Regions from separate parts of the Paraburkholderia sp. SIMBA_054 genome, predicted to be linked through region 4. Evidence: predicted binding sites of a transcription regulator. Region 4 holds the regulator's gene; each other region holds the start of a gene.
What was found. Region 4 encodes LexA, which represses DNA repair genes until DNA is damaged. Its sites were predicted from a motif close to ACTGTATNNNNATACAGT; they were not measured.
Positions count from the first base shown of each region.

Region 1: the regulator LexA is predicted to act here: its motif matches at 4,415-4,432, upstream of SB822_RS27775 (putative DNA modification/repair radical SAM protein).
Region 2: the regulator LexA is predicted to act here: its motif matches at 2,446-2,463, upstream of SB822_RS48645 (VRR-NUC domain-containing protein).
Region 3: the regulator LexA is predicted to act here: its motif matches at 2,009-2,026, upstream of SB822_RS20300 (PA0069 family radical SAM protein).

Region 1 is NZ_JAWRXV010000025.1:6,930-14,175, forward strand. It holds gene guaA (glutamine-hydrolyzing GMP synthase) at 1-139, shown strand, start outside; gene SB822_RS27750 (hypothetical protein) at 215-604, shown strand; gene SB822_RS27755 (hypothetical protein) at 516-707, shown strand; gene SB822_RS27760 (hypothetical protein) at 860-994, opposite strand; gene SB822_RS27765 (GNAT family N-acetyltransferase) at 1,135-1,647, opposite strand; gene SB822_RS27770 (UdgX family uracil-DNA binding protein) at 1,698-3,173, opposite strand; gene SB822_RS27775 (putative DNA modification/repair radical SAM protein) at 3,190-4,401, opposite strand; gene SB822_RS27780 (tetratricopeptide repeat protein) at 4,658-6,199, shown strand; gene SB822_RS27785 (APC family permease) at 6,293-7,246, opposite strand, start outside.
Region 2 is NZ_JAWRXV010000081.1:607-7,852, reverse strand. It holds gene SB822_RS48650 (ATP-dependent DNA helicase) at 1-715, opposite strand, end outside; gene SB822_RS48645 (VRR-NUC domain-containing protein) at 712-2,427, opposite strand; gene SB822_RS48640 (MFS transporter) at 2,533-4,125, opposite strand; gene SB822_RS48635 (hypothetical protein) at 4,421-5,566, shown strand; gene SB822_RS48630 (FUSC family protein) at 5,690-6,814, shown strand; gene SB822_RS48625 (RHS repeat domain-containing protein) at 6,826-7,218, opposite strand.
Region 3 is NZ_JAWRXV010000015.1:200,704-207,949, reverse strand. It holds gene SB822_RS20310 (D-amino acid dehydrogenase) at 1-1,322, opposite strand, end outside; gene SB822_RS20305 (Lrp/AsnC ligand binding domain-containing protein) at 1,453-1,941, shown strand; gene SB822_RS20300 (PA0069 family radical SAM protein) at 2,053-3,198, shown strand; gene SB822_RS20295 (NINE protein) at 3,207-3,674, opposite strand; gene rpsP (30S ribosomal protein S16) at 4,074-4,328, shown strand; gene rimM (ribosome maturation factor RimM) at 4,424-5,128, shown strand; gene trmD (tRNA (guanosine(37)-N1)-methyltransferase TrmD) at 5,154-5,921, shown strand; gene rplS (50S ribosomal protein L19) at 6,067-6,456, shown strand; gene SB822_RS20270 (CoA pyrophosphatase) at 6,550-7,246, shown strand, end outside.
Region 4 is NZ_JAWRXV010000069.1:35,654-42,899, forward strand. It holds gene SB822_RS46170 (sulfate/molybdate ABC transporter ATP-binding protein) at 1-632, opposite strand, end outside; gene cysW (sulfate ABC transporter permease subunit CysW) at 648-1,616, opposite strand; gene cysT (sulfate ABC transporter permease subunit CysT) at 1,613-2,509, opposite strand; gene SB822_RS46185 (sulfate ABC transporter substrate-binding protein) at 2,615-3,673, opposite strand; gene lexA (transcriptional repressor LexA) at 4,019-4,669, shown strand; gene SB822_RS46195 (hypothetical protein) at 4,697-5,041, shown strand; gene SB822_RS46200 (DUF2939 domain-containing protein) at 5,160-5,801, shown strand; gene SB822_RS46205 (universal stress protein) at 5,839-6,303, opposite strand; gene nodI (nodulation factor ABC transporter ATP-binding protein NodI) at 6,571-7,246, shown strand, end outside.

The DNA.
Region 1 (7,246 bases), on a different contig from region 4:
CATGACGGCGCATTGGGCGCATCTGCCGCATGACCTGCTCGGCCATGTGTCGAACCGGATCATCAATGAAGTGCGTGGTATCAATCGCGTCGTGTACGACATCTCGGGCAAGCCGCCTGCGACGATTGAGTGGGAGTGATATAGCTTCTGGCACAGGCCGAGATCAAAAACTCGGCTCTGCGCCTGTCATTCAATTCGCGCCGGAAGACGGCGGGTGTCTTTCGGCGCTTTGAGTTATTTAGGCATGGTGATTCGTTTTTTTGAGCGCACCGATCTTGCTGCGTGCGAACAGCTGTTCGACAGTAACATTCCAAAGTTTTTTGCCGAGGAGGAGCGTGTCGAATTCACTGAATACCTTAACCGTCTTCCGGGGCCCTACCTGGTGCTTGAAGAGGATGGCGAGGTCGTGGCCTGTGGTGGCTGGGCAGCCAGCAGAACGACTCCCAACGAGATTATTTTGTGTTGGGGAATGGTGAGCAAAGACCGGGCACAAGGCGGGTCTGGGAAGTCGCCTCATGAAGGCACGACTGGAGCACATCTTTGCGAGCAACAACGCTGCGGCGGTTTTGCTGACCACCAGCCAGCACAGTGCCGGCTTTTTTGAGCGGTTTGGATTTCAAACTGTCCGCTCAGAAAAGGACGGGTACGCGCCGGGCATTGATCTGGTGGAGATGCGGCTTGAAGCAGGGTCCGTTGCAGCGAAGTGAATTGCGCATCGAACTGGCGGCGGCCCCCGTCCCCGCAAGGGTGTAACCACCAGATCGACGATCATCGAGCGTGCGACCAGGAAGGGGTGCTGGGGCGTGTCAGCGCGCTTTCTGCCGTGATGCGTCACGGCGGAAAATCGTGGAGATTCCGCTTACCGATCGTATCGTTGAGCGTTCTTGCCCAGTTCTTCGATATCAACGGATGCTGCGAGAAATGCGCCGCAACGCGGCTTGTCCACGAAACGAAGCCACTGGCTGAACTGGCTGAGAAGGAAGTAGACAAACATGATGTGCTCCTGTCAATGAAGGTGATAACAGGCGCAATCCATATCGTGTTGAGTGGCGCTCTGTTGATGCTTCAAGAATAGGGACGCGTGACAGCGGCGGACATAGGAAAAGGACGAATTTTGAGATAGCAGGCTGCGGCTTACGGCTTCTCCAGCACATACGTTGCCGCCAACGTCCCGTAGTAGGGCTGCAAACCGACACTACGCATCCCGAGCCGCTTCATGACATTGATCGATCGTTCATTCGACGGATGCGTCGTCGCATAGATAGAAGCAAGGCACAGTTCATCGAACGCAAACCCGATCATCGCTCGCGCGGCTTCCGTCGCGTAGCCTTGTCCCCAGTGATCGCGCTTCAAACGCCAGCCGACTTCCACCGGATTACCCGGTTCGTTCTCGATGTGCTGCACGCACCCCGCGCCGATGATCTCGCCGCTGTCGTGCCTGATGAACGACCACCACGAAAAGCCGAACCGTTCCCAGCGCGCCTTTGCCGTATCGATGCTCTGATGCACTTCCGTCGGCGTGGCAGGCGAGCCGTCGCCGAGAAATTGCATCACGACAGGATCGGAGTTGAGCGCGAGCAACCCGGCGAAATGAGCTTCGTCGAACGGTTCGAGGCGCAGCCGCGAGGTATGGAGAAGGGTTCGCATGGCATCCGTCCATTGGATGAAGGAATGCTCGCGCATTCCTTGACGAAACACTAGCGCGATACGTGCCGCCGTTCTTGCCCCGTGTCCGCCAGATCGCGCGCCCGCGCCAATGCAGAAGCGATCGCATCCAGCACCCGCTCGCGCGCCTCGTCATTCTCCTGCCGCAACGCGAACGACGGGTGATACGTGGAGATCACCTGCATGCCGTCAACATCGATCGACCGTTCGATCCAATCGCGCAAACTGACTTTCTCGTGCAGCAGCGCAGTCAACGCAGTCGCGCCCAACGTGACGACGACGGCAGGCTTCACGCGCTCCAGTTCGCGTTCGAGCCAGTAACCGCACGCATCGATTTCCTGCTGCGCAGCAGTCTTGTGCAGGCGCCGCTTGCCGCGCAGCATCCACTTGAAGTGCTTGACGGCGTTGGTCAGATAAAGTTGTTCGCGCCGCAACCCCGCACGCTCGATTGCAACATCGAGCAATCTGCCCGCTGGTCCGACAAACGGCTTGCCCGCGAGGTCTTCCTGATCGCCAGGCTGTTCGCCGATCAGCATGATGCGCGCATCGTCGGGACCGATGCCATCGACGGCTTGCGTCGCGTGCCGCCACAGCTCACAGCGCCGGCATGCGTCGAGCGTCGATGGCTGCTGACGCGCCGGTTGCGCGCTATGTGCATCGACAGGCACGCTCTTGCCGCCCAGCACGCCGACGCCGCGCGCCTGCGCGACCCGTTGCGCGCCGCTTTTCGCTTCGCTGATCATCGACGGAATCAGGTGGCCTTCGGGCAGGCCTTTCCAGAAGCGCACGGGCATGTGCTGTTCGAGCGCCGTCTCGTTCAGCCGCGCGGGATTGAATGTGCTGCGGTAGTAGGCGAGCCAGAGCGCTTCGGCTTGGTCGGCGGTGTGCTTGCAACGGTCGCTGGATAACGCCGGACGGTGTTCGAGCCGCAACGTTTTGCCGTTCCACCACGCGGCGCTATCGGGTGTCGAGATGAGCCACGTCGAGCGGCCCATGCGGCGTGCGAAATGCTCGGCTGACCACGCGAGCACATCGTGCTCCGGCTCGTACCACGCGACGTACTCGGGCAGATCGGCCGCAGGCGCATCGTTGCCGGGCTCGCGCAGCCGGAAACGTACATACGCGATCATGTCGTGCTTCGCGCGCCGTACGGCCTTGGCCATCTTGTACAGGCGCGCGCCGTCGCAATCGGCGGCGGACGCGACCGAGCGGTCGCCGTCATGCCATCGCCAGAGCACGCGGTAGAGGAACGCCCAACGTGCCGTGTCGCGATAGAGCGCTGCGTCCTTCAGCAGTTCACCGAGCTCGCGAGAAATGCGGACATTGGCGGGTGCGGTCGTTGCCTGGGACGCAGACGCGTGATCGTCGAACAACGCGGGCGTGGTTGCGCGATCGTCATCGCCAATTACACGCCAGTCGATATCCTCGGGCGCAATGCGGCTCGCAAGCGCCTGCAGCGCGGCTTCGCGCCACGCCGCATAGCTGTCCTCGATCGAGATGACCCGCATGCCTTCGCGTCCGGTGTCAAAGCAGCGACAACTGCGTCGGCGGCGGCGTCAGTGCGTGACGTAACCGCTGCGTCGACAGGTCGGCGTGCGCGGGGCGATAGTCGGCTGTCACGACGAACGGCCGCGTCTTGTCCATCGAACACCGCAACTGCACGAGATCCTGATAGCGGATGCGCCGCGAGCGCCGCAGTGCCACCAGACGCTTTGCGTTGCGCATGCCGATGCCCGGCACGCGCGCGATCATGCGTACATTCGCGCGATTCAGATCGACGGGAAAGCTCTCCCGATGACTCAGCGCCCACGCGAGCTTCGGATCGATGTCGAGCGCGAGATTGCCGGGTGTGTCGAACAGTTCGTCAACGCGAAACCCGTAACCGCGCAACAGAAAATCCGCCTGATACAAACGATGCTCGCGCAACAGCGGCGGCGCCTTGGCCGGCAGCGCCGTCGGACTGTCGGGAATCGGGCTGAACGCGGAGTAGTAGACGCGCTTGAGCCGGTACGAGCCGTACAGCGTTTCGGCCGTTTGCAGGATCGTGCTGTCGCTGGTGTCGTCCGCGCCGACGATCATCTGCGTGCTCTGGCCAGCCGGCGAGAAGCGCGGCGCTTTCGCGTCGCTCTCGGCTTCGTCGCTGGCGAGGCGAATCGAGCCCATCGCGAGGCGGATCGTGCGCGCGCTTTTCTCGGGCGCGAGCCGTTCCAGACTGATTTCGGTTGGCAGTTCGATATTGACGCTCAGGCGATCCGCGTAACGGCCCGCTTGCGCGATCAGTTGCGGATCGGCATCGGGAATGGTTTTCAGATGGATATACCCGCGAAACAGATGTTCTTCGCGCAACGACTGCGCGACGCGTACCAGTTGCTCCATCGTGTAGTTCGACGAGCGGATCACGCCGGAACTGAGAAACAGCCCGTCGATGTAATTGCGCCGGTAAAAGTCGAGCGTGAGGCTCACGACTTCCTCGGGTGTGAAACGCGTGCGCGGCACGTTGCTCGTGCGCCGGTTCACGCAATACTGACAGTCGTACAGACAGAAATTGGTCAGCAGGATTTTCAGCAACGACACGCATCGGCCGTCGGGCGTGAAGCTGTGGCAGATGCCCGCGCCCGTGCTCGCGCCGAGCCCGTCCGCGCCGCGCGAACTGCGCTGTGGCGCGCCGCTGCTCGCACACGACGCGTCGTACTTGGCGGCGTCGGCGAGTATTTCGAGCTTTTTGAGCAGTTCCATGGCAGACGGCGACACTGTATATATGTACAGTATTCTACGCCGTCGCGTGCTGTCCACAAGGCACGTATTGCCGCGAACGCGGCGGCTGTCCCGGATTTGTCCTATTTTTCAGTGGATAAGCTGAACAGCGGCGGCTTCTGCCTTCACACAACTTCACAGCTCGCAGGCGGCGCAGTGCAATCATTGCAGCCCCGAGCCGAATCGACGTATCGACGGTTCGAAGCCTCAGTTTTGTCGCGGTGAAGGACATGATCGAATGACATCCCAGCCAGATATCGACCAGCGCTACGCGGCAGCCGAGCAAGTCTTTTTCGCGGGCGACCACGACGCGGCGCGCGCGCATCTGGACGCCGTGCTGCAAGCGCAGCCCGGGCACGCCGGCGCGCTCCATCTGCGCGGCCTCGTCGCGCTCGAAGCGAAGGAGCCGGGCGGCGCGGCGCACTGGATCGAGCAGGCGCTGCGCGCGCGGCCCGATCCCATCTTCTACAACAGTCTGAGCGTCGTGCAGATTCGTTCGGGCGCGCTTGCCGAGGGCGCGGCGAGCGCGCAACGCGGGCTCGATCTCGCGCGCAGCGAGCCGTCCGTGTCGATCGATACGTCGATTCTCGCCTTCAATCTCGGCGTCGCGCTGCAACTGAACGACGACATGGAAGCGGCAGAGCACGCGTATCGCAGCGTGATCTCAACGAACCCGGCGCACTCCGGCGCGCACAACAACCTCGGGCTCGTGCTGAACGCGCTCGGCGACGTCGAAACGGCCATCGTGCATCACCGGCGCGCGTATGAGCTCGATCCGTCGAATCTCGAAGCGCGCAGCAATATCGGCCATATGATGCTCGCGGCCGGGCGATACGAAGAAGCGTGGCCGCATTTCGAATACCGCTGGGCCGCGCTCGGCAACAATCGCGGCGAGCGCGGCGCGCGGCCGGCTGAATGGCCTGTGCCGCAGTGGCTGGGCGAAGCTTCGCCGAAACGGGACGCGCGGCTGTTCATCGTGTACGAGCAGGGACTCGGCGATGCGTTGCAGTTCAGCCGCTTCTTCCCGCTCGCGCTCGACCGTTTCGCGACGATCGGCTTCAACTGCCCGAAGCCGCTGCGGCGGCTCTTCGAGGATTCGTTTGGCGAACGTTATCCGCAGTTGCAGCTGCTGGACGATGTACCCTCCGACTGGAGCGAATGGGACTGCTATTCACCGATGCTCTCTCTGCCGATGGCGCTCGAAATCGGCTTGCAGAACCTCGGCTCGGCGCCGTCGCGCTATCTGCGCGCCGATCCGCAGCGCGCCACATACTGGCGCGAGCGTCTCGCGGCAGTCGCGCCGCAACGTGTGCCACGCATCGGCATCGTGTGGGCGGGCGGCAAGATCAACGCGCATATGGACAGGATGCGCAGCATCGCGCCTGCGCAGGTCGAGCGTCTGCTCGCGTGGCCGCGCGCGCAGTGGATCAGCTTGCAGAAAGCGGACGACGCGTCGAAGGAACTCACTGCGGCACAGCGTCCGAACGTGAACGACTGGATGAGCGAGATCGCGGATTTCGCCGACACGGCGGCGCTTGTCGAGCCACTCGATCTGGTGATCGCCGTCGATACGTCGGTTGCGCATCTCGCCGCGGCGATGGGCAAGCGCGTGTGGCTGCTCAATCGCTACGCGGGATGCTGGAGGTGGCTGCGCGAGCGCACTGATAGCCCGTGGTATCCGGGCATGCGGATCTTCAATCAGTCCGAGCGCGGCAACTGGGTCGACGTGCTGTCGAATTTGATCGAAGCGCTGGAAGCGGAATTTCCGGCGCGCGCATAAAAGGCAAAACGCAAAGCAAAACGCGGCGCATACAATGCGCCGCGTTTTCTCGAACGCGATCCGCCTCGGCGAATCGCGCATTTCACTACCCGCTCAGATCGCCACTTCAGGCGGCGCCTGGCGGAACAGACGCGTGATCCAGCACAGGTACGCGATACCCAGCACGAACCACACCGCGCCGAGCACGAGCGCCGTCTTTTCGAGGCTCGCGAGCAGCCAGATATCGGCCACTGCGCCGATCAGCGGAAACACCAGCCCGCCGAATACGCCGATCTTGCGGTCGCCATGATTGCCCGACAGATACAGACGGACCACGCACAGGTTGACGGCCGTGAACGCGAGGAACGCGCCGAAGTTGATGAACGACGTCGACGTGGCCACATCGAGCTTCAGCGCGATCAGCCCGACGATGCCCGCAATCGCGATATTGATCGCCGGCGTCTTGAAGCGCGGATGGATATAGCCGAAGAAGCGCTTCGGCAGGATTTCATCGCGACCCATCGCATACAGCAAGCGGCCGACGCTCGCCTGCGCCGAGATGCCCGACGCGAACTGCGCGAGAATCAGGCCCGCGAGAAACACGGTCACGAAAATATCGCCGCCAATCATCTTCGCGACTTCGAACGCGGCCGAATCCGTGTCCTTGAACTCGACGCCGGGGTGCGCCAACTGCATCGTATACGCGGCGATCACGAAGATCGCGCCGCCAATCAACGCAATCAGCAGGATCGCGCGCGGCATGTTCTTCTTCGGATCGATGGTTTCTTCCGTCAGCGTCGACACGGCATCGAAACCGAGATACGAGTACGCGGCAATCGCGGCGCCCGCCATCGTCGCGCCGAGCGGCACATGCGGCTTGAAGAACGGCTCGGCCATCGCGATGCCGCCAGGGCCCGCCGCCGCCGACGCATAGTGCCAGCACAGCGCGACGAACATCGCGACAATCGCCAGTTGCACGACCATCAGCACGATGTTGAAGCGCGCGGCCAGTTCGATCCCGACGATGTTCAGGCCGCTCGTCAGCACGATGAATGCGACGATCCAGAT
Region 2 (7,246 bases), on a different contig from region 4:
CCGTCAGGAAGAACACCCGGTCGAGATGATCCGCGCCGCACGCCTTCAGCAGAGGAAAGATCGTGCCGAGCGTCTTGCCGATGCCCGTCGGCGCCTGCGCCATCAGACAGCGCCCGTCGCGCGCCGCGCGAAACACGGCCACGGACAGTTCGCGCTGACCGCTGCGAAACTCGCCGTACGGAAAGCGCAGCGCGTTCAATGCGGCGTTGCGCGCATCGCGATGCGCTTCTTCGCGCGCGGCCCACGCGACGAAACGCTCGCACTGTTCCTCAAAGAACGCGCGCAGCGACGCGGCCGTGTGCTGTTCCGTCAGCACGGTTTCTTTCTGGTCAGCGATATCGAAGTACACGAGCGCGACCGTCAGTTCGTCGAGCGCGCGCGCCTCGCACAGCAGATGCCCATACACCAGCGCCTGCGCCCAATGCAGCGTGCGATGATTCGCGGGCATCCGTTCGAGATCGCCGCGATGCGTCTTGATCTCTTCGAGCCTGTTCAGCGCCCGGTCGTAGCCGTCGGCGCGGCCACGCACCGTGAGGCCGCGATGCGTACCCGTCAGCGTGATCTCCGCTTCATAGCCGGATGCGCGGCGCGCCGTCACGGCCTGATGTCCGGCGATGCCTTCGAGCGCCGACGGCGCGGGCGTGAAGCGCAGATCGAGATCGCCGCGCCGCGCGGTGAATTCGCAGAGCGTGCGCACGGCGACGACGTAGGTCATGCCGCCTCCGCGTCCGTTGCACCGACCAGCGCATCGTCGGCGCTTTCGGTCCAGCGAACATCGAGCACGCGCACGGGCACATCGTGCTGCACGCAGTACGCGAGCCAGCGGATCTGATTGTCCTGCAGACGATCGCCCGGCCCTTTCACTTCGATCAGTTCATAGCGCCGCTCGCGCGGCCAGAAGCGGATCAGGTCGGGCAGGCCCGAACGGTTCGCGCGAATATCCAGCAACAGCCGCTCGAACCACAGCTTCAGATGCGCGGCGGGCAGGCAATCGAGCGCGAGCGTCAGCAACTCGGGCGTGAGCATGCCCCAGAACACGAACGGCGATTGAACCCCGGCTTTAGTTTCGAAGTAACGCAGGATCGTCTCGCGATACACGCCGCTTTCGAGTTGCGCGAAGCAGGCGTCGAACTGCGCGGCACGCCGCGCGCGGAAGTCGGGCGCGTGCAGATCGGCGGGGCCGCGCTGGAACGGGTGAAAGAACGCGCCCGGTACGGCCTCGAAAACAGGCTCCCAGCACAGCAGACCGAACAGCGAATTGATCAGCGCGTTTTCGACGTAATGCACAGGCGCATCTTCCGTCGACAGATGATCGCGCACCGCGTATTCGACGGCGACGGGCTCTAATGGACGCGGCAATTCGAGCATGCCGCGCTGCGCCGCGCGCACGCCAGCTGGTTTCTGCGCGGCGACGCCGAGCCGCCGTTGCAGGCGCGGCAGCATGCGCGCGACGCGCTGCTGCTCCTCTTCGCTCTCGGGAACGGCGGCCGCCTGCAGCGCCAGCGCGAGCGCCGCTTCGTCGCGCCCGTCGCGCTCCAGCACGCGCATGCGCCTGTGCCTCGCGCCCGGCCATGCGCAGTGCTCGTAAATGCGCAAGGCAGCATCCCAGTCGCGCCGGCGTTCGGCCTGATAGCCGATCGCATACAGCAGCTTCGCGCGGCGCAATGCGAGCCAGGGGTTGTGCTGGGTATCGATTGCATCGACGGCTTCGAGCAGCGGGTCGAACGCTGCGTTGTCCGTCAGTTCCAGGGCATCGCGGCACGCTTGCAATGCCAGATAACGGTCGACGTCGCCCCGCTGCTGGAACGCCCGCGACGACGGCGCGAACGCCACGCGCTCGTACTGATACACGCCGAGATCGGCGAGCACGAACTCGGACCAGTCCTGATGCAGATTGCCGAAGAACATCAACCGGAAGCGCTCGCAGAGCGGCGCGACGAGCACGCGCAGCGCGGCTTCGTCAGCGGCTGCGTCCCACTCGCGATAACGCCGTGGCAGCGCGTGCGCGGGGTCAGCGACGCGCAGCGCTTCGAGCCATTCGGCCTTGCGCAGGCCCTTGAGCGCGGGAGACGCGGCGAACATGCGTTGAAGTTCGGGGCGCGTCGCGCACGCGAACAGTTCGTCGAGTGACACGCCTGCGTCCGCATCGATCCAGCCGAGTGCGGCCAGCGGCGCGGCCGCCTGCACGGGACAACCGATCTCCGCATACGCGAGCCGCCCCGTGCGAAACAACGTGCCTTTGCGCATCAGCATGCGCACGAGCAGCGCGCGCGATGCTTTCGGCAGGCGCGCGCCGTCGCGCAGGAATGCGTCGAGAAAGGCGCGCTCGCTGTCGTCGAGCAGATCGTCGTAACGGCCCGCGATCCACGCGAGGGCGCGCTCGAAATTCGACAGGTAATAGAACTGATCGGGAGCGTCGGTCGGCACGGCTATCGGACACGGAAGGCTGTATATTTATACAGCCATGATAGCAAACGCGGCAGTCTGCCGAGCCAGAAAGCGCGCACGCCCCTCATGGTCCTCAAGCGCTCCTCAAGCGCCGCGCACTTCCGTCTCGGCATAGGTCACCTGCACGGCGGGCACGAACCACGCGAGGCATAGCCCGATCAACGCGGCGAGCGCGGCGACGGACAAGCCGATGTGAATCGACGCAATGAGCGCTTCGCGCGCCATGTGCATCATCGGATCGCTGGAATGCCCGGCCGCCACCAGATGCTCGATCAGCGCGGACTGCTCGTTGCGATCGACCAGCAGATCGGGACTCGCGAACGACTTGAGCCATTGCGTCGCCTGATACGAATCGAGCGAGCGGGTCACGCCCTGCGTGTACATATGCCCGAGCAGCGCGCCCGTGATCGCGGTGCCGAGCATGCCGCCAAAAATCCGCAGCGATTGCATCAGCGCCGTCACTGCGCCGAGGTGATCGCGCGCGACGATCTGCTGCGAGCAGATCGTCAGGTTGGTCGCGACCAGGCCAAGCCCCAGTCCGCTCAAGCCCATACACGCCATCCACACGATATGCGGCTCGTGGCCCTTGAACGAGACGAGCGCAACGCAGCCGATCACGAAGAACGCGAAGCCGGCATACATCACCCCGTTCGCGCGCCGGATACGCGTGACGATGCGATTGTTCAGCACGCTGCCGACGGTCGTACCAAGCAGCAGCGGCGTGATCAGCATGCCGGAATCGTGCGGCGACATCGCGTAGCCGCCCTGGAACAGCAGCGGCACGTAGAACACCATCGAAAACAGCGCAAAGCCGCCGAGCACCGACATCGCGAAGAGCGGCGCAAGCTTGCGGTCGAGCAGCACGTCGACGGGCACGACGGGATAGCCCATGCGCTTTTCCCAGAAGTACAGCGTCAGGCTGCACACGGCCGTGATCGCGAAGAGCAGCCCCGTCGTGCCGCTGATGCCCTCGCGCGGCAGCAGTTCAATCAGCAGTTGCAGCGCGCCGAACGTCACGGCGACGACGAATGCACCGAGCCAGTCGAGCTGGATCGGCCCGCTCGCTTTCAGATGGCGCAGCTTTGGCACAAACATCTGAACAAAGATCAGCGACACAACGCCGACGGGCACGTTGACGAAGAACACGAGCCGCCAACCCTGCATCTGCGTGAGCATGCCGCCGAGCGTCGGCCCGACGATGTTCGCAATGCCGAACGACGATGTGACGAACACGAGCCAGCGCAGCCTGAGCTTCGGATCGGGAAACAGATCGGCGACGGTGGCGAACACGGTGCCGATCAGAATGCCGCCGCCGATGCCCTGCAGGCCGCGCGCGGCGATCAGGAACAGCATGCTGTTCGCGAGCCCGCACAGCACCGACGCCAGCGTGAACAGCAGGATCGCGGCGATCAGGAACGGCTTGCGGCCGTACAGATCGCCGAGCCGCCCGAAGATCGGAATGGTGATGACGGACGCGAGCATGTACGAGGTCGCGACCCACGCGTAGAAGTCGAAGCCCTTCAGATCGGCGACGATGCGCGGCAACGCGGTGCCCACGATGGTCTGGTCGAGCGCGACCAGCATGGTGACGAAGGCGATGCCGAGCATCGCGAGCAGCGACTCGCGAAACGGCAGCAGTTGACGGCTGGGATCGTGAACGGCACTGGCGGACCTCATGGCGTGCTCCACCGTAAGAACGTCCGCGTGCGCAGCGGACAGGCTGCCGGTCTTTGACCCGGCATGCGGCTCTATCGAGAGTGATACTCGCGTTTAAAAATAGCAAGGGCATTTCCCTGGCGGGCGCCCGTCATCGCTGCCGGCTTTGCCGCCCGGCTTCCCGCGACGTCCGACGCAGCCCGGCCGCCGGATTTCCTGCCTATACTTACCTGGCCGTTTCGGACAAAGGCAAGCGGCCAGCCGCCGCGCAACAGGTGACTCTCTCATCCGTTTGCTTACACGAAGGAGACCTCTGGTGAACGACGCCGATCTGGTCGCCGCGGCCAACGCCGCCTTCAATCCCTACGTCCTCGAGCAGTTGAGCAGCCGCATCGGTTTGCCGCCCGACGCGATCCGGCAGGTCGTGGAACGCGCGGCGCCCGGCATCGTGCTGACGATGATGGCGAGAGCAGGCAGCGCGGAAAGCACGCAGCGCCTGTTCGTCGTGATCATGTCCACCGAATCCAATCCGCGCATCGCGGCGCAGCTCGCCGGCCTGACCGCGAGTTCGCACGGGCTGAAGGCCGTCGAGCGCTCAGGTCATGCGCTGGCGACGCGCATCGCCGACAGCCGCGAGATCGCGTTGATCAGCGACCACATCGCCGCCCTGACGACCGTGCCGCCGCAAGCCGCGCATGCGCTGACGGATGTCGCATCGGCCGTGGTGTTCGGCGCCGCCAAGCACCATATGCTGCTCGAACAGGGCAGCGCCGGCGACCTGCCGGGACTGCTCGCCTATCAATGGCCGATCGCTGCGCCGTGGCTTGCAGAGGGATTTGCGACGGCGCTCGGATTCGCGAGTTCCGCTGCGTTCGCGGACAGCGTCCCGCAACGGCTCGTCGAACTCGCGGCGGGCATGCCGCGCGCGCACGCCGTCGCTGGGAACGGGCCACCTGGTTGGGCGACGAACGGGGCGCCGCCATCCGCGGATACAGCGCCGTCCGGCGGATATTCTGGCGGCGATCTTTACGGACTGGCGGGTGGCGCTGCCGGCGCTTCTGCTGCTGCCGCGCCCGGTGCGCCCAAGCAGTTGCTGACGACAGTCGAACCCGTCGCGCCCCGCCCGCGCCGCGTTCCCGTCTGGGCTTGGGGCATACTCGTCGTCATCGTGCTGCTGATCGGTATCATCATGTACGGCTACCGGCAACGAACGGCCGCGGACGAAGGGGCTCCGCAGCTCACCAGCAGCACGGCATCGGGTACGTTGTCCACGCCGGCGCCCGTGTCCGGCGCATCCGTGCCGCCTGCGGCACAGACGGCAGCCGATTCGGGTGGGTCGGGAACGGCGGCGGCGTCGGAGGCGGTGGCGTCGTCCGAAGCCGCGTCCGCTGCAGGCGCGGCCGCCAATGTGGGCGGTTCGCCTGCCAGCAGCGCGAACCCGGCCTCGGCGGCAAGCCAGTGAAACGGTCATTGCGCGATTGCCGCGCCGGGCCGCGATCCGTCGATCGCGTCTCACCGTGCGCGCACTCGACGAGACGCCGCTTTCCCTCATGCGAACCTTTGCCCAATTGTGACGACTCGCACCATGGAACCGTCCACTGATCCCGCCGATCGCGAACCTTCAGCCGACACGGCGCGCCGCGAGATACCCGCGAGGCACCCATTTGCCGCGCTCGGCGGCTGGCTCGCGCGCGTCGATCCCGGCACGCATCGACGCATCAAGGGGCTGCGCCTCGTGACGGCATACGGCCTCGCCTCGGCGCTCGGCACATTGCAGGACGTCACGCATGGATTGCCACGCGATGCGTCAGTCGGCCTGCTCGCGGCCAACTTCGCGCTGTGGGCGAGCGTGTCGGAGGCGCGCACGACACGACCCGAATCGAGTCGCGATCTCGCGCTGCTATGCGCGGCGGCCGCGCTCGGCGCGGCGATGTACGTATGTCTTGCACAGCCATTGCTCTTCTTCGGGCATGCGGGTCCCGAGCTCGTACTGGTCACGGGTGCGTTCCTCGTCGGCTATCTGAAGCGATTCGGCGTGACCGGCGGGGGACTCGGCTCGCAGATCTACATCGGGCAACTGCTGGCCTACGGCGCGAAACTCGTTCCCGCCGATCTGCCCGGCATTGCAATTGCCGGGTTGATCGCGATGCTGGCGTCGATCGTGCCGCGGCTGCTGAGCGGGCCCGCCGAACGGCCAGCCGTCGTCGCCGCGCTGTCGCCCGGACCCGAGCCTGTGGCCGGACGGCCTTCACCCGAGTTCGTGATGGGACTGCAGGCCGCGAGCGGCGCGCTCGTGATCGTCGCGTTGAACGCGTGGCTGAACCTCGCGGAATCGGTGTGGGCGATCACGGCCTGCACGTACGTGGTCGCGGGGTCCGCGACGGGCACCGTGCAGCGCGTGCGGCGGCGGATCATCGGCACGCTCGTTGGGGTGCCGCTCGGGCTCATCTGTTTGCCGATTGCGGAGCATGCGCCGTTGCTGATCTGGCTCGCTGCGGCGCTGGCGATGATCGTTTATTCGATGGCGCTGCCCGAGCGATACGACATCGCGTGCGGCGCGTTTGCGTTCACGCTGATCGTCACGCTCGCGGTGAACGGCATCCACTCGATTCCATTTCTCACGGCGCGGGCGTGGGAGACGTTGATTGGTGGCGTGCTGGGGTTGCTGGCGGCGATGGTTATTTTTCCGTTGAGGTTGAGGGAGAAATAGGGGCTGGCTGTTCAAGCATCGTCGTTTGTGCCGTCTTCGGAAGATTCGCTGTGTTCAACATACATGCGCAATCCTTTCCTGTGCCCCCCCCAAACTCTCCGGGCGCCTTTGAGGCGGAACGGCTTCTGCCCGGGATGCGCACGCATCCACTCCGCATCCTCGGCCGCATCGCGCGCGTACCGTGCCGTGCGCTCGTGCTCCGTTTCCAGCCCGTCCGGATACGGCGGGATCTTCGCCGCATCGATCGGGTTGCCGGCAGGATCGAACGCAAAGATCTCCGTCAGGTCAGGCGTCACCGCCTTCAGCAACCGGCCCACCGGGTCATAACCGTATTCCGACGCGCCACGCGTGCGGTCGTCGATGCGTGCCAGTTGCCCCGCCCCGTCATAGCGCAGCCGACGCACCGCAACCCGCTCATGTTAGGAGAGTTAA
Region 3 (7,246 bases), on a different contig from region 4:
CAGGCGTAAGCCGGACGCGTCTGACCCGTCGCTTCGCCGAGATAGCGATGCACCGACAGATCGCCCGACTGGATCGCCGGACGCTTGCCCGAGATCAGGTCGGCGAGCAGTTGGCCCGAGCCGCACGACATCGTCCAGCCGAGCGTCCCGTGTCCCGTGTTCAGGAACAGGTTCGACACGGGCGTGCGGCCGACGATCGGCGTGCCGTCCGGTGTCATCGGACGCAGGCCCGTCCAGAATGTCGCTTTCGACGTATCACCGCCGCCCGGGAACAGGTCGTTGACGCACATCTCAAGTGTCTCGCGACGCGCCTGCTTCAGCTTCTTGTCGAAACCCACGATCTCCGCCATCCCGCCGACGCGAATCCGGTCGTCGAAACGCGTGATCGCGATCTTGTACGTCTCGTCGAGCACCGTCGACACGGGCGCCGACTTTGCATCGACGATCGGCGCGGTGATCGAGTAGCCCTTGAGCGGATACACGGGAATCTTGACGATGTCCGACAGGAACTTGGTCGAGTACGAACCGAGTGCGACGACGAAGCTCTCCGCACGCACCATCTCGCTGCCGCACTTCACGCCGGCGATGCGCCCGCCTTCCATCGCGAGTGCGTCGATCGGCGTGTTGTAGCGGAATTTGACGCCCAACTGCTCGGCGAGCGCGGCAAGGCGCGTCGTGAACAACTGGCAGTCGCCCGTTTCGTCGCCGGGCAGGCGCAGGCCGCCCGTCAGCTTGTGTGCCGTTGCGGCGAGCGCGGGTTCGGCGCGTGCGAGATCGTCCGGCATCAGCAGTTCGTACGGCACGTTCGCTTCCTCGAGCACGGCGATGTCCTTCGCCGCGCCATCGAGTTGCTGTTGTGTGCGGAACAGTTGCAGCGTGCCGCCCGTACGGCCTTCGTAGTGGATCCCCGTTTCGGCGCGCAGCGCCTGCAGGCAATCACGGCTGTATTCGGCGAGGCGCACCATGCGGCCCTTGTTGACGGCATAGCGCGCGGACGTGCAGTTCTGCAGCATCTGCCACATCCATTGCAGCTGGAATTGCGTGCCGTCGAGCCGGATAGCGAGCGGCGCGTGCTTCTGGAACATCCATTTGACGGCCTTTAGCGGCACGCCCGGCGCGGCCCACGGCGCGGCGTAGCCCGGCGAAATCTGGCCGGCGTTGGCAAAGCTCGTTTCGAGCGCAGGACCCGCTTCGCGATCGATCACTGTGACTTCATGACCCGCGCGCGCAAGATAATAGGCGGTCGTTACCCCAACGACGCCACTGCCCAGAACGACAACTCGCATAGCTGCTCCATAAAGGTCGGAAGGCCGCGGCGTGATGGAAAACCTCGTTTTTTCGTGCTTTTGTTCGATTGACGCGGTGATTTGCCGGATGCCTAGTGTTAACCGCTATACTATTTGCGTCGAGGTAGGTTTTGTTATCGTATTTTTCAGATTTTCGGTAAATACCATGCGTACACAGCGTCAACCGATTCGATCGCTCGATAAACTCGATCACAAGATCCTGAAAATCCTCCAGCAGGACGGCCGGATCGCGATGAAGGAGTTGGCCGAACAGGTGGGTCTTTCGGTGACGCCGTGCATCGAGCGCGTCAAGCGCATGGAGCGCGACGGCGTCATTACGGGCTATCACGCGCGCGTGAACCCGGCGGAGCTGGGCGCGGCGCTGCTGGTGTTCGTCGAGATCACGCTCGATCACAAGAGCGGCAACATGTTCGACCAGTTCCGGCGCGAAGTGCAGAAGATTCCTGAGGTGCTCGAATGCCATCTGGTTTCGGGCGATTTCGACTATCTGATCAAGGCGCGGATCGGCGAAATGGCGGACTACCGGAAGCTGCTCGGCGACATCCTGTTGCAACTGCCGGGCGCGGTGCAGTCAAAGAGCTATGTCGTGATGGAAGAAATCAAGGAAACGCTGAACATTGCTGTAGGCGAATGACACTTACGGCGAGGCTCGCGGGCGGTTGACTCGGCCCCGAAAGTCACGCTCGACAAAAGCTGCAAACACTGTATATTTGTACAGTATTCCGCGTTGCTTTTGCCGTGTTCCGTGACCGACTACGATCGAGACATTCCCGAATTTCCAATCGCGCCACCTGCTCCGCGCAAGGGGCGGGGCGCGGTCACAAATCTGCAGGGCCGCTACGAAGTGGACCAGCGCGAGTCCGTCGACGATGGCTGGATCGCGCCGTCGGAAGAGGAAAGCGGGCGTCCCGCGTTGCGCACGCAGATATTCGAGGAGCGCGCGAAAAGCATCCTCACGCACAACCAGTCGCCGGATATTCCGTTCAGCGTATCGTTGAATCCGTATCGCGGGTGCGAGCATGGCTGTATCTATTGCTTCGCTCGGCCTACACACAGTTATCTCGGCCTGTCGCCGGGACTCGACTTCGAAAGCCGGATCTACGCGAAGGTCAACGCGCCGGAACTGCTCGCGCGTGAAATGGGGAAGAAGTCCTACGTGCCGGAGCCGATCGCGCTTGGCGTGAACACGGATGCATGGCAGCCGGTCGAGCGGGACCTTCAGCTCACGCGGCGCGTGATCCAGGTCATGAGCGAGCACAACCAGGCGTTCGCCGCGATCACCAAAAACTCGCTGATCGAGCGCGATATCGATCTGCTCGCACCGATGGCCGAGAAAGGGCTAATGATGGCGGCCATCACTATCACGACGCTCGATGCCGATATCGCCCGCACACTGGAGCCGCGCGCTGCCACGCCCGCGCGGCGCCTCAGGACAATCCGCGCGTTGAGCGAGGCGGGCATACCGGTGGGTGTGAGCATTGCGCCCGTGATTCCGTTCGTCACCGATCAGGACATGGAGCGCGTGCTGGAGGCTTGCGCGGAAGCGGGCGCGACGAGCGCGAGCTATATCGTGTTGCGTCTGCCTTGGGAAGTTGCGCCGCTCTTCAAAGGCTGGCTGGAAGCGCATTTCCCCGACCGCGCCGAGCGCGTGATGAACCGCGTGCGCGACATGCGCGGCGGCAAGGACTACGACTCGTCGTTTTCGACGCGCATGAAGGGCGAGGGGCTATGGGCTGATCTGCTCAAGCAGCGCTTTGCGAACGCGGTGCGGCGGCTTGGTTTGAATGCGCGCAATCACGGCATTCTCGATATGTCGCATTTCAAGCGTGTCGAGTTGCCCAAACCGCTTAAACCGGCTACGCCCGACACGCCTCAATTGAGTCTTTTCTGAGGGCGACCTTATTGCGAGATCGCTTTTGCGGCCTCGACCTGAGATTCGAAGTAGGTCTGGAACGACAGCGCGAGTCCCGTCATCAGGAGGAATGCGCCGATCAGCAGCGAAAAGATCACGACGAAGATGACGGTCCAGCCGGAACGGCTCTGCTGGTCGGTGTGCGCGTTGAACTGGGCGTCCCATTTTTCGTCGGGGCGCAGGCCGTAGACGATCGCCGCGAGGAAAGCCGCCAGCATCGACACGGCGCCGGGAAACGCGAGCAACCAGCCCATGATCGCGGCGCGCTCGGTGGCGGCGAGCAGCATGAAGCCAGGAATACCGATGATCGTTCCAACGAGGTGCGCCCAGCCCCACACGTCGCGCAAGCCGTACAGATAGAAGCGGTGTGCGCCGAGCGTGCCGAAGAAGAACGCGAGCGCGGCGGTAAGGGTCTTGGAGCGAAAGCGCGAGTTATGCGTAGCGACGGTGGCCATGAGCGTGAGCGACAGGATGACGGACGGCTTCGGGGGCTGCGGATCCCGCGCACAGCCGTCGCGCATTCTACGCCGGCCGCATCGCGCGCGGCACTTGTGGAGACTTATGCCGGCATTCCGCGGCGGTCCGGCGCGAAGTGCATGTGACACGGAGACGGCGGCGCAGCGTGGCATCCGCGCGACGGTGTCCTGAGAAACAGGCGAAACAGCCGTCAGCAAGGGTTTCACGGCGCTTCCACGCGGCTTGGACGGACTATCTGGAGCTGGCAAGCACGGCGTTGAGTCTCGGCTACCGCCCCGCGGCTCAGTTTATCCCGCTAAGTGTTTGTTGTGCTTTCGGTTTCCGGCTATAATCGCACGTTTCAGTAGTTTCGAACCCCGGTTTTCAAGGATTCCAGTATGGTCATCATCCGCTTGGCTCGTGGCGGCTCGAAGAAGCGCCCTTTCTACAACATCGTTGCAACCGATTCGCGTAACCGTCGTGACGGCCGCTTCATCGAGCGCGTTGGTTTCTACAACCCGGTCGCTACGAAAGGTGAGTCGCTGCGTATCGCTCAAGATCGCCTGACGTATTGGCAAGGCGTTGGCGCACAACTGTCGCCGACGGTCGAACGTCTGGTGAAGGAAGCGCAAAAGGCGCAACCGGCTGCTTAAGTGCAGTTTCACGGTACATCGACGGCTCGTGCGGCATTGGTTCTGTGCGAGTCCGAAATGTGCAGGTTTGACGTATGCAGGCTTGAGGTTCGCTGATGTCGGAGCGTGATTCGGATAGTTCAGGACGCGCTAAGGCGAAAACACAGCCTGGCGCGCGAGCGTCGTTTGGCGCGTTTGTCCGCAAGCCGGTCGAACGGCCTGCGGCGAATGCGGCAACGGCCGAAGCCGCGCAGGACATGCAGGCTGAATCGGCCGAAAGCTGGCCCGACGACGCTGTCGAAGTCGGCGCAATCGTCGATGCATACGGTCTCAAAGGCTGGGTGAAGGTGGCCGCGCATGCAAATGCCGGTCAAGGCGGCGACGCCTTGCTCAACGCCAAACGCTGGTGGCTCGAGAAGGGCCGCGAGCGCAAATCGGCGCCCCGCCTGCAGTCCAAGGTTCATGGCGACAGTATCGTTGCGCAACTCGGCGGCCTGGCCGACCGGGATGCCGCGTTCGCAATGCGCGGTCATCGCGTCTACGTGCGCCGCAGCGATTTCCCTGCGCTGGGAACCGACGAATTTTACTGGGTCGACCTGCTGGGCCTCGATGTGGTCAACGAGGCAGGCGTCGAACTCGGCAAAGTGGCAGATCTGATCGACAACGGTGCGCAGTCGGTGTTGCGCATCGAGTATCCGGCTACTGACAAAGACGGCGAGCCGGTCACCGGCGAGCGCTTGATCCCGTTCGTCGGCGTCTTCATCAAAACGGTGGATCAGGCGGCGAAGAAGATCATCGTCGACTGGGAAGCCGATTACTAAAACATTTCGCTTCACGGAGAGAGCGATGCAGTTCGATATCGTTACGCTCTTTCCTGAAATGTTTCGCGCGTTGACCGAGTGGGGTATTACGAGCCGCGCGGCGAAGCAGGAGCGATATGGGTTGCGCACGTGGAATCCGCGTGATTTCACAACCGACAACTACCGCACAATCGACGATCGCCCGTACGGCGGCGGCCCCGGCATGGTGATGCTGGCCAAACCGCTGGAAGACGCGATCGGTGCGGCGAAAGCGGCGCAGGCGGAGCAGGGCATCGGCGGCGCGCGCGTCGTGATGATGTCGCCGCAAGGCACCACGCTCAATCACGACAAGGTCATGCGCTTTGCCGCTGAGCCTGGTCTGATTTTGCTGTGCGGCCGCTACGAAGCGATCGATCAACGTCTGATCGACCGCGTCGTCGACGAAGAAGTCAGTCTCGGCGACTTCGTGCTGTCGGGTGGCGAGTTGCCGGCCATGGCGTTGATCGATGCCGTCGTGCGTCATTTGCCGGGTGTGCTGAACGACGCGCAATCGGCGGTGCAGGATAGCTTCGTCGATGGTTTGCTCGATTGCCCGCACTACACGCGTCCCGAGGAATACGACGGCGTTCGTGTACCCGATGTGCTGCTCGGCGGCCATCATGCGGAAATCGAGCAGTGGCGGCGGCGCGAAGCACTGCGCAATACGCTGGTCAAGCGGCCCGATCTGATCGTTCAGGCCAGAAAGAACAAGTTGTTGAGCCGTGCCGACGAGGCGTGGCTCACAAATCTCGCCAAGGAAGCGTCGAAGCATTGAGCTTCGCGCAACGAAGCGGGATCAGGCGGAACCGTCCATGCGTGGCCGGTTCCAGATGTGAACCCATCCTCTATCGGGGCCGTAGCCGAACGCGCGATGCGCGAGGCAGGTACGAACGCCGACAAGATGGCAACAGGAGTCAGTAATGAATCTGATTGCAAAACTCGAGCAGGAAGAAATCGAGCGCGCGCTCGCAGGCAAGACCATCCCCGAATTCGCTCCCGGCGATACGGTGATCGTGAGCGTGAACGTCGTTGAAGGTACCCGCAAGCGCGTTCAGGCTTACGAAGGCGTCGTGATCGCGAAGCGTAATCGTGGCCTCAACTCGGCGTTCATCGTCCGCAAGATTTCGTCGGGCGAAGGCGTCGAGCGTACGTTCCAAACGTATTCGCCGCTGCTGGCAAGCATCGTCGTCAAGCGTCGTGGCGATGTGCGTCGTGCAAAGCTGTACTACCTGCGCGAACGTTCGGGCAAGTCGGCTCGGATCAAAGAAAAGCTGGTGTCGAAAGACCGCGCTGCAGCTGCTCAAGAGTAAAAGCTGTAAGAAAAAGCACCCTCCACGGGTGCTTTTTTGTTTGCCAGGTCAAAATAGCGTCGTGTCCCACCAGCGCTCGTTTCGAGACTTCCATTGACCGCGCCTTCCCGTCCCTCTCGTCCCGTCTTTGATCCCGAAAGCTTGCCTGTCGAACCGGCCGATGTCGATCTGCCCGCCGTCGCGCCCGAGCGTCTGACGCCGGACAGCCTGCGCGCACGCTTCGAACAAAACGTGCCGTGGGAGCGGGAGACGCGCGAAGTGCGGTGGCGCGAAACGGGCGATCCGCGTGTCGCCGCCGTGCTGGTGGCGCTGGTCGTGCGCGATGGGGGACTGACCGTGCTGCTCACGCAGCGCACCGCGCATCTGAATGATCACGCGGGGCAGGTCAGCTTTCCCGGCGGCCGCCACGAACCCCACGACGCCACGACGACGGCAACCGCCTTGCGCGAAGCGCAGGAAGAGGTCGGCCTGGATCCTTCGCGCGTCGAAGTGCTGGGCGCGCTACCCGAGTATCTGACGGGCACGGGTTTTCGCGTGACGCCCGTCGTCGGTCTCGTGCATCCGCCGTTCACGGTTCAGGCGGACACCTTCGAGGTGGCGGAGATTTTCGAGGTCCCACTAAGCTTTTTGATGGACCCGAAGAATCACGAGGTGCGCGTGCTGAACTGGGAAGGCGGCGAGCGTCGTTTTTTTGCAATGCCGTATCCGCGCGGCGAAGTAGGCGGCGATTACTTCATCTGGGGCGCAACGGCGGGCATGTTGCGCAATTTCTATCGCTTCCTCGCTGCAT
Region 4 (7,246 bases):
TTCAGCACGACGATACGGTCCGCGACTTCGAGCGCTTCTTCCTGGTCATGCGTGACGAAGATCGTCGAGATATGCAGGTCGTCGTGCAGACGGCGCAGCCAGCTGCGCAGTTCCTTGCGCACTTTCGCATCGAGCGCGCCGAACGGTTCGTCGAGCAGCAGCACTTTCGGCTCGACGGCCAGCGCGCGCGCCAATGCGATACGTTGCCGCTGGCCGCCCGACAGCTCCGACGGATAGCGTTGCGCGAGCCAGTCGAGCTGCACGAGCTTCAGCAGTTCATGCACTTTCTCGCGGATCACGGCTTCGGACGGACGCTCCTTGCGCGGCTTCACGCGCAGGCCGAACGCGACGTTCTCGAACACCGTCATATGACGGAACAGCGCGTAATGCTGGAACACGAAGCCGACGTTGCGCTCGCGCGCGCCCACTTCCGCGACGTCCTGGCCTTGCAGCACGACCTGGCCCGCGTCCGCGTATTCGAGGCCCGCGATTACGCGCAGCAAGGTGGTCTTGCCACAGCCCGAAGGTCCAAGCAGCGCGACGAGTTCGCCCGGCGGAAAATCGAGTGAGACGTTGTCGAGCGCGGTGAAATCGCCAAAGCGCTTTTGCAGATTGCGTACGGTGATGCCCATCTTTGACAACTCTCCTTACTGGACCGATTGTGCGGCGGTATTCGTCGACTGCGTGGACGGCTTGCTCACGGGACCGGCATGCGCAGGCACGTCGCTCGCGCTCGCCAGTTCCGCCGACAGGTGGCGCTCGGCGAGCAGCTTCAGGCCGAGCGTGACGAGCGCGAGCAACGCGAGCAGCGACGCCACGGCGAAGGCCGCCGAAAAGTTATATTCGTTGTAGAGAATCTCGACGTGCAGCGGCATCGTGTCCGTCTGTCCGCGAATGTGGCCCGACACCACCGACACCGCGCCGAACTCGCCCATCGCCCGCGCGTTGCACAGGATCACGCCATACAGCAGACCCCATTTGACGTTCGGCAGCGTGACGCGCCGGAAGATCTGCCAGCCCGACGCGCCGAGCACGTGCGCGGCTTCTTCCTCGTCGTTGCCTTGCGCCTGCATCAGCGGAATCAGCTCGCGCGCGACGAACGGGAATGTGACGAAGATCGTCGCGAGCACGATGCCCGGCACCGCGAAAATGATCTGCACGTTGTGATCGGCGAGCCACGGTCCGAACCAGCCTTGCGCGCCGAACATCAGCACGTAGATCAGGCCGGAGATCACAGGCGACACCGAGAACGGCAGGTCGATCAGCGTCGTCAGCAGCGCCTTGCTGCGGAACTCGAACTTTGCGATACACCACGATGCCGCGAGACCGAACACGAGGTTGAGCGGCACGGCAATCGCTGCCGTCAAGAGCGTCAGCTTGATCGCGGACACGGCATCCGGATCCGCGAGCGACTCGAAGTAGTACGCAACGCCCTTGCTGAACGCCTGATAGAACACGGCAACGAGGGGCAGCGCGAGAAACAGCGCGAGAAACAGCAACGCGATGCCCGTCAGAATCCAGCGCACGACGCGCGGCTCGGTCACCGGGTCGGGACGGCGCACGGCGTTAGTGTTGCCTGCGCCCGAGCCGGAAAGCACTACGGAATCCTGGCTCATTGCGCACCTCCCGTCAGCGCAGCCGACGACACAACCGGCACCGTAGGCGCCGTGCGGCCGCGGGTCGTGCGCCGCTGCAGATACCACTGCAGCGTGTTGATCAGCAGCAGCATCAGGAACGACACCACCAGCATCACGACAGCCAGCGCCGTCGCGCCCGCGTAATCGTATTGCTCCAGCTTCGTGATGATGAGCAGCGACGTGATCTCCGACTTCATCGGCACGTTGCCCGCGATGAAGATCACCGAGCCGTATTCGCCCAACGCACGCGCGAACGCCAATGCAAAGCCCGTCAGCAGCGCGGGAAACACACTGGGAAATACGACGCGCCGGAACGTCAGCCAGCGCGAGGCGCCCAGGCACGCGGCCGCCTCTTCCTGCTCGCGCTCGAACTCTTCGAGCACGGGCTGCACAGTCCGCACGACGAACGGCAAGCCGATGAAGGTCAGCGCGACCAGCACGCCCGCCGGTGTGAACGCGATCTTGATGCCGAGCGGTTCGAGAAACTGGCCGACCCAGCCATTGCCCGAATAGATCGCCGCGAGCGAGATGCCCGCCACCGATGTGGGCAGCGCAAACGGCAGATCGACGACGGCGTCGATGATGCGCTTGAACGGAAACTTGTAGCGCACCAGCACCCACGCGACCAGAAAGCCAAACACCGCGTTGATCAGCGCGCCACCGAGTGCCGAGAAGAACGTCAGCCGGTACGACGCGAGCACGCGTGGCGACGTAACGGCGCGCACGAACTGGCTCCAGTCGAGCGTGGCCGTCTTGAGAAAAGTGGCCGCGAGCGGAATTAGCACCACGAGGCTCAGATACGCCAGCGTGATGCCGAGCGTCAGGCCGAAGCCGGGTATCGCGCTCGGCTTGCGAAAGGTCAACGTCGTCATGCGAAAGCTCTTTCAGGTTTTATGCGTTGCAACGCGTGCCGTCGCACCATTGCCGAAAGCGCGCCCGAGGGCGCGCCTTTGTTCAAACATTGCCGCTGCGTGGTTTCACTGCGGTTGGTAGATCGAATCGAACACGCCGCCATCGGCAAAGTGCGTCTTCTGCGCGTTCGTCCAGCCGCCGAACGAGTCGTCGACCGTGTACAGCTTCAGCTTCGGAAACTTATCGGTGAGCGTGGCCGGCACCTTGTTCGAACGCGGACGGTAGAAGTTCCTCGCGGCGATTTCCTGACCTTGCTCGCTGTAGAGGAAGTTCAGATACGCGTCGGCGAGCTTGCGCGAGCCATGCTTGTCGACCACCTTGTCCACCACGGCGACGGGCGGCTCGGCCAGAATGCTCGCCGACGGCACCACGATCTCGAACTTGTCGGTGCCGAATTCCTTCACCGACAGGAACGCTTCGTTTTCCCATGCGATCAGCACATCGCCGATGCCACGCTGCACGAAGCTCGTCGTCGCGCCGCGCGCGCCGGAGTCGAGCACGCCCGCGTTCTTATACAGCTTCGACACGAATTCCTTCGCCTTCTGGTCGTTGCCGCCCGGCAGATGCGACGCGTACGCCCATGCCGCCAGATAGTTCCAGCGCGCGCCGCCCGACGTCTTCGGGTTCGGCGTCACGATCGACACGCCCGGCTTCACGAGATCGTCCCAGTCCTTGATGTGCTTCGGGTTGCCCTTGCGCACGAGGAACACGATCGTCGACGTGTACGGCGACGCGTTGTCGGGCAGGCGCTTCTGCCAGTCCTTGTTGATGAGGCCCTTGTTCGCGAGCGCGTCGATGTCATAAGCGAGCGCGAGCGTCACGACGTCGGCCTGCAGGCCGTCGAGCACCGAACGCGCCTGCGCGCCCGAGCCGCCGTGCGACTGCTTGAAGGTGACCGACTCGCCCGTCTTCGCCTTCCATTCCTTGCCGAAGGCCTGATTGACGTCCTGATACAGCTCGCGGGTCGGATCGTAGGAAACATTCAGCAGCGTGGTGTCCGCATGCGCCTGCGCGATCATCCCGACCGCCGACGCAGCGCCCAGCGCGAGCGCCGCGACCAACCGCTTCGCGCTGCCGCGCTTTGCCTTCTGTGCTCCTGCCAACCCCGTGATCCGAATGCCCATCGACCTTCTCCGTCTTGTTGGTGTGACTGCCTGGTTTCCGCTGATTGCCGCGTTTCGCTGCTGCGCAAGCGGCAAGCGCCTCTGCCGCTGCGTGGGCGTTGCTGCTGCATCAATGGAAGGCAGTCTATCCAGGTGGCTTCATCATTAAAAATAATGTTTCTTCATTTTTTAATACGCAATAGTGGTAAAGGAATGGTTTGCGTCCGCGAGCGCGTCCGTAGCGTCGTTTCAGCGTCGCCTTTCGACGTTCACACGACACCCGCCGCGACGAACTTAAAGTAAAGCTTGAAATGCGCCGAATACTGTATAAAAATACAGTCACCTGTCTATCCATACAGTGGCGCCATGACCAAACTCACCGCACGTCAGCAACAGGTTTTCGAACTGATCCGCCGCGCCATCGAGCGCACGGGCTTCCCGCCCACGCGGGCCGAGATCGCGGCCGAACTCGGCTTCAGCTCGGCGAACTCGGCGGAAGAACACCTGAGGGCGCTGGCGCGCAAGGGCGTGATCGAGCTGGCGGCGGGCGCGTCGCGCGGCATCCGCCTGCTCGCGGGCCAGGACGATTCCCCGCACCAGTTCACGCTGCCGCACGCGAGCATCATGCAGTTGTCACTGCCGCTCGTGGGCCGCGTGGCAGCCGGTAGCCCGATCCTCGCGCAAGAACATATCTCGCAGACTTATACGTGCGACCCGTCGCTGTTCTCCAGCAAGCCCGACTACCTGCTGAAGGTGCGCGGCCTGTCGATGCGCGACGCGGGCATCTTCGACGGCGACCTGCTCGCCGTGCAGAAAAAGAGCGAAGCGAAAGACGGCCAGATCATCATCGCGCGTCTGGGTGACGACGTGACCGTGAAGCGCCTGAAGCGCCGGCCCAACGGCATCGAGCTGATCGCCGAGAACCCCGATTACGAAAATATTTTTGTTCAGGCCGGCAGCGCGGAGTTCGCGCTGGAAGGCATCGCGGTCGGGTTGATCCGACCGACGGAATTCTAATTAGCTGAACACTGTCTGGAGAGACTCATGGAACGCCTTGCCCGCTTGCTGCCCTTTCGCCAGTTCGGTCGTCTGCGCCATCTGCGCGAGCTTGTCCCTTGTGGTTCGCTGACGGCGCTTGCGTCGAACGTCACGGGCGGCACGGCATCGCTGTTCGATGAAGAACCCCAACCGCTGCCGTCCGCGCAGCCGGCATTCGCACGCGTGTCGCTGAACTCGGGCCTCAATGCGGAACCGGCGCGGCGCGCGCCCGTGCGGGTCTACCACGGGTCGTCGCGACTCATCATGGTCGGCACGGTGGACGCCGTGTGCAATATGATCGATCGCGCGATTGCGGAGCAAGGCGATCAGTTGGCCCAGCAGGCGGCGTGAGCGCGGTACAGGCGTGTGACATTCACGCTGAGAAACGCTTGCTTGCAAACTTGCGGGATCGTTTCGGTGCCGATCGGGTCCACACCTGATCGATATTGAAAACGGAGCGTTCTGCACAATGGCAGGTTTGATAAGGATGAAAGGCCGGGTTGGCCGGTCGATTCTGATCGCGTTGATCGTGATCGTCGTCGTGGCCGCGCTGGGTTATGCGTACGCATCGCCGTATATCGCGCTCGACCGGCTCAAACGCGCCGCCGATTCCCGAGATGTCGAAACGGTCAACGCGTACGTCGATTATCCGGCGCTGCGCGACAGCCTCAAGCTACAGGTCACGGGATTGCTGACGCGCCGGCTCGACGTGCAGCACAACGGCAATCCGCTAGCTGCCATCGGCGCGATGATCGGCGTTGCATTGATTGGTCCGCTCGTCGATGCCTATGCGACGCCGGATGGTGTCGCCGCGTTGCTCAACGGCATTCCGCCGCGCGGCGAACCGGGAGAGCGCCCGCCTCCGCCGCCCGCTGCTCGAGCGGACAATCCGGCGCCCAACTCGCCACAAACGCCTGCGCCCGCATCTAGCCAGGCTAGTGCCAATAGCAACACGCCGCCGCAGCCGCCGCAAACCACGGCGGGATATCGCGGTGTCAATGAGTTCGTTGTGAGCTATCAGCACGGTGTCGGCGACACGCGCTATGCGGCGATTTTTCGTAGGCAGGGGCTTTTCACGTGGAAGCTGTCAGCCGTCGATCTGAACGGCTGACGCTTCTTCACAACACGTGCGCCAGATGGCGGCTGCCTCACGCAGCCGCCTGCTCCTCCTCAGCCGCCGACGAGCACGCGACCAGAATGCTGCACGACACGCGGTCCAGCAGCGGCGTATTGCCCGCGCCCATCCACCAGCGCGACAGTCCCGTGCGGCAACGATGCCCGACCACCACGAGATCGGCGTGCAACTCGGTCGCTAGCGACGCAATTTCGTCGATGGGATGACCAAACGCGAAATGCCCCGTCGCCTTCACGCCACGTTCCGTGAGCCAGTCGACGCCTTCCTGCAGAATTTCACGCGCGGTCTTTTCGAAGCTGCCGCATGCGACGTCCGTCAGCAGGCCTGCGCTTTGCGCGATGCTCGAACGCATGTCGACGACCGACAGCAAATGCGTTTCCGCGCCCAGATCGAGCGCCAGATTCGCGCCGCAACGCAATGCCTTGCGGCCTTCACGCGAGCCGTCGTAGCACAGCAGAATCTTGTTGTAGCTCGCCATTTTGCTTCCCCCCATGCCCGCGACTATCGCGGTCTCATCTGAATCATGGTGCGCCGCAATTCCACATGCAAGGGATGGAAAACGCTAAGTGCGGTGGCCCGCGCAGTCCGCCATGACGCGGTGCAAGATCGTGCACACGATCCGCCAGCGATGCGCATCCATGCGCCAAACGTGGCGCGCACGATGCCCTAAAATAGGCAGCCGTCTCGCGCTTTGCACCCCGCTTTGCACCCGACACGCACCTATTCAGGGAACATCCGTCTTCGTATGTCTGAAGCTGCAATCGAATTTCATCAGGTCGAGAAGCGCTACGGCGAGAAAACTGTCGTCGACGGCTTGTCGTTTCATGTGCGCGCGGGCGAATGTTTCGGACTGCTCGGTCCCAATGGCGCAGGCAAGACCACGACGCTGCGCATGCTGCTCGGCATTGCGGCACCCGATGCAGGCAGCATCCGTTTGTGCGGCGAACCGATTCCAGTGCGCTCACGCTTCGCGCGGGCGCGCGTCGGCGTCGTGCCGCAGTTCGACAATCTCGATCCCGATTTCACGGTCCGCGAAAACCTGCTCGTGTTCGGCCGCTACTTCGGCCTGTCCGCCGCGCAGTGTCGCGCGATGGTGCCGACGCTGCTCGAATTCGCGCGCCTCGAAAGCAAGGCGGATGCGCGCGTCGGCGAGTTGTCGGGCGGGATGAAACGGCGGCTCACGCTCGCGCGCGCGCTCATCAACGACCCTGACGTGCTCATCATGGACGAGCCGACGACAGGCCTCGATCCGCAGGCGCGCCATCTGATCTGGGAGCGGCTGCGCTCGCTGCTCGCGCGCGGCAAGACGATTCTGCTGACCACGCACTTCATGGAAGAAGCCGAGCGTCTGTGTCACCGGCTGTGCGTGATCGAGGAAGGACGCAAGATCGCGGAAGGCGCGCCGAATGAATTGATCGCTT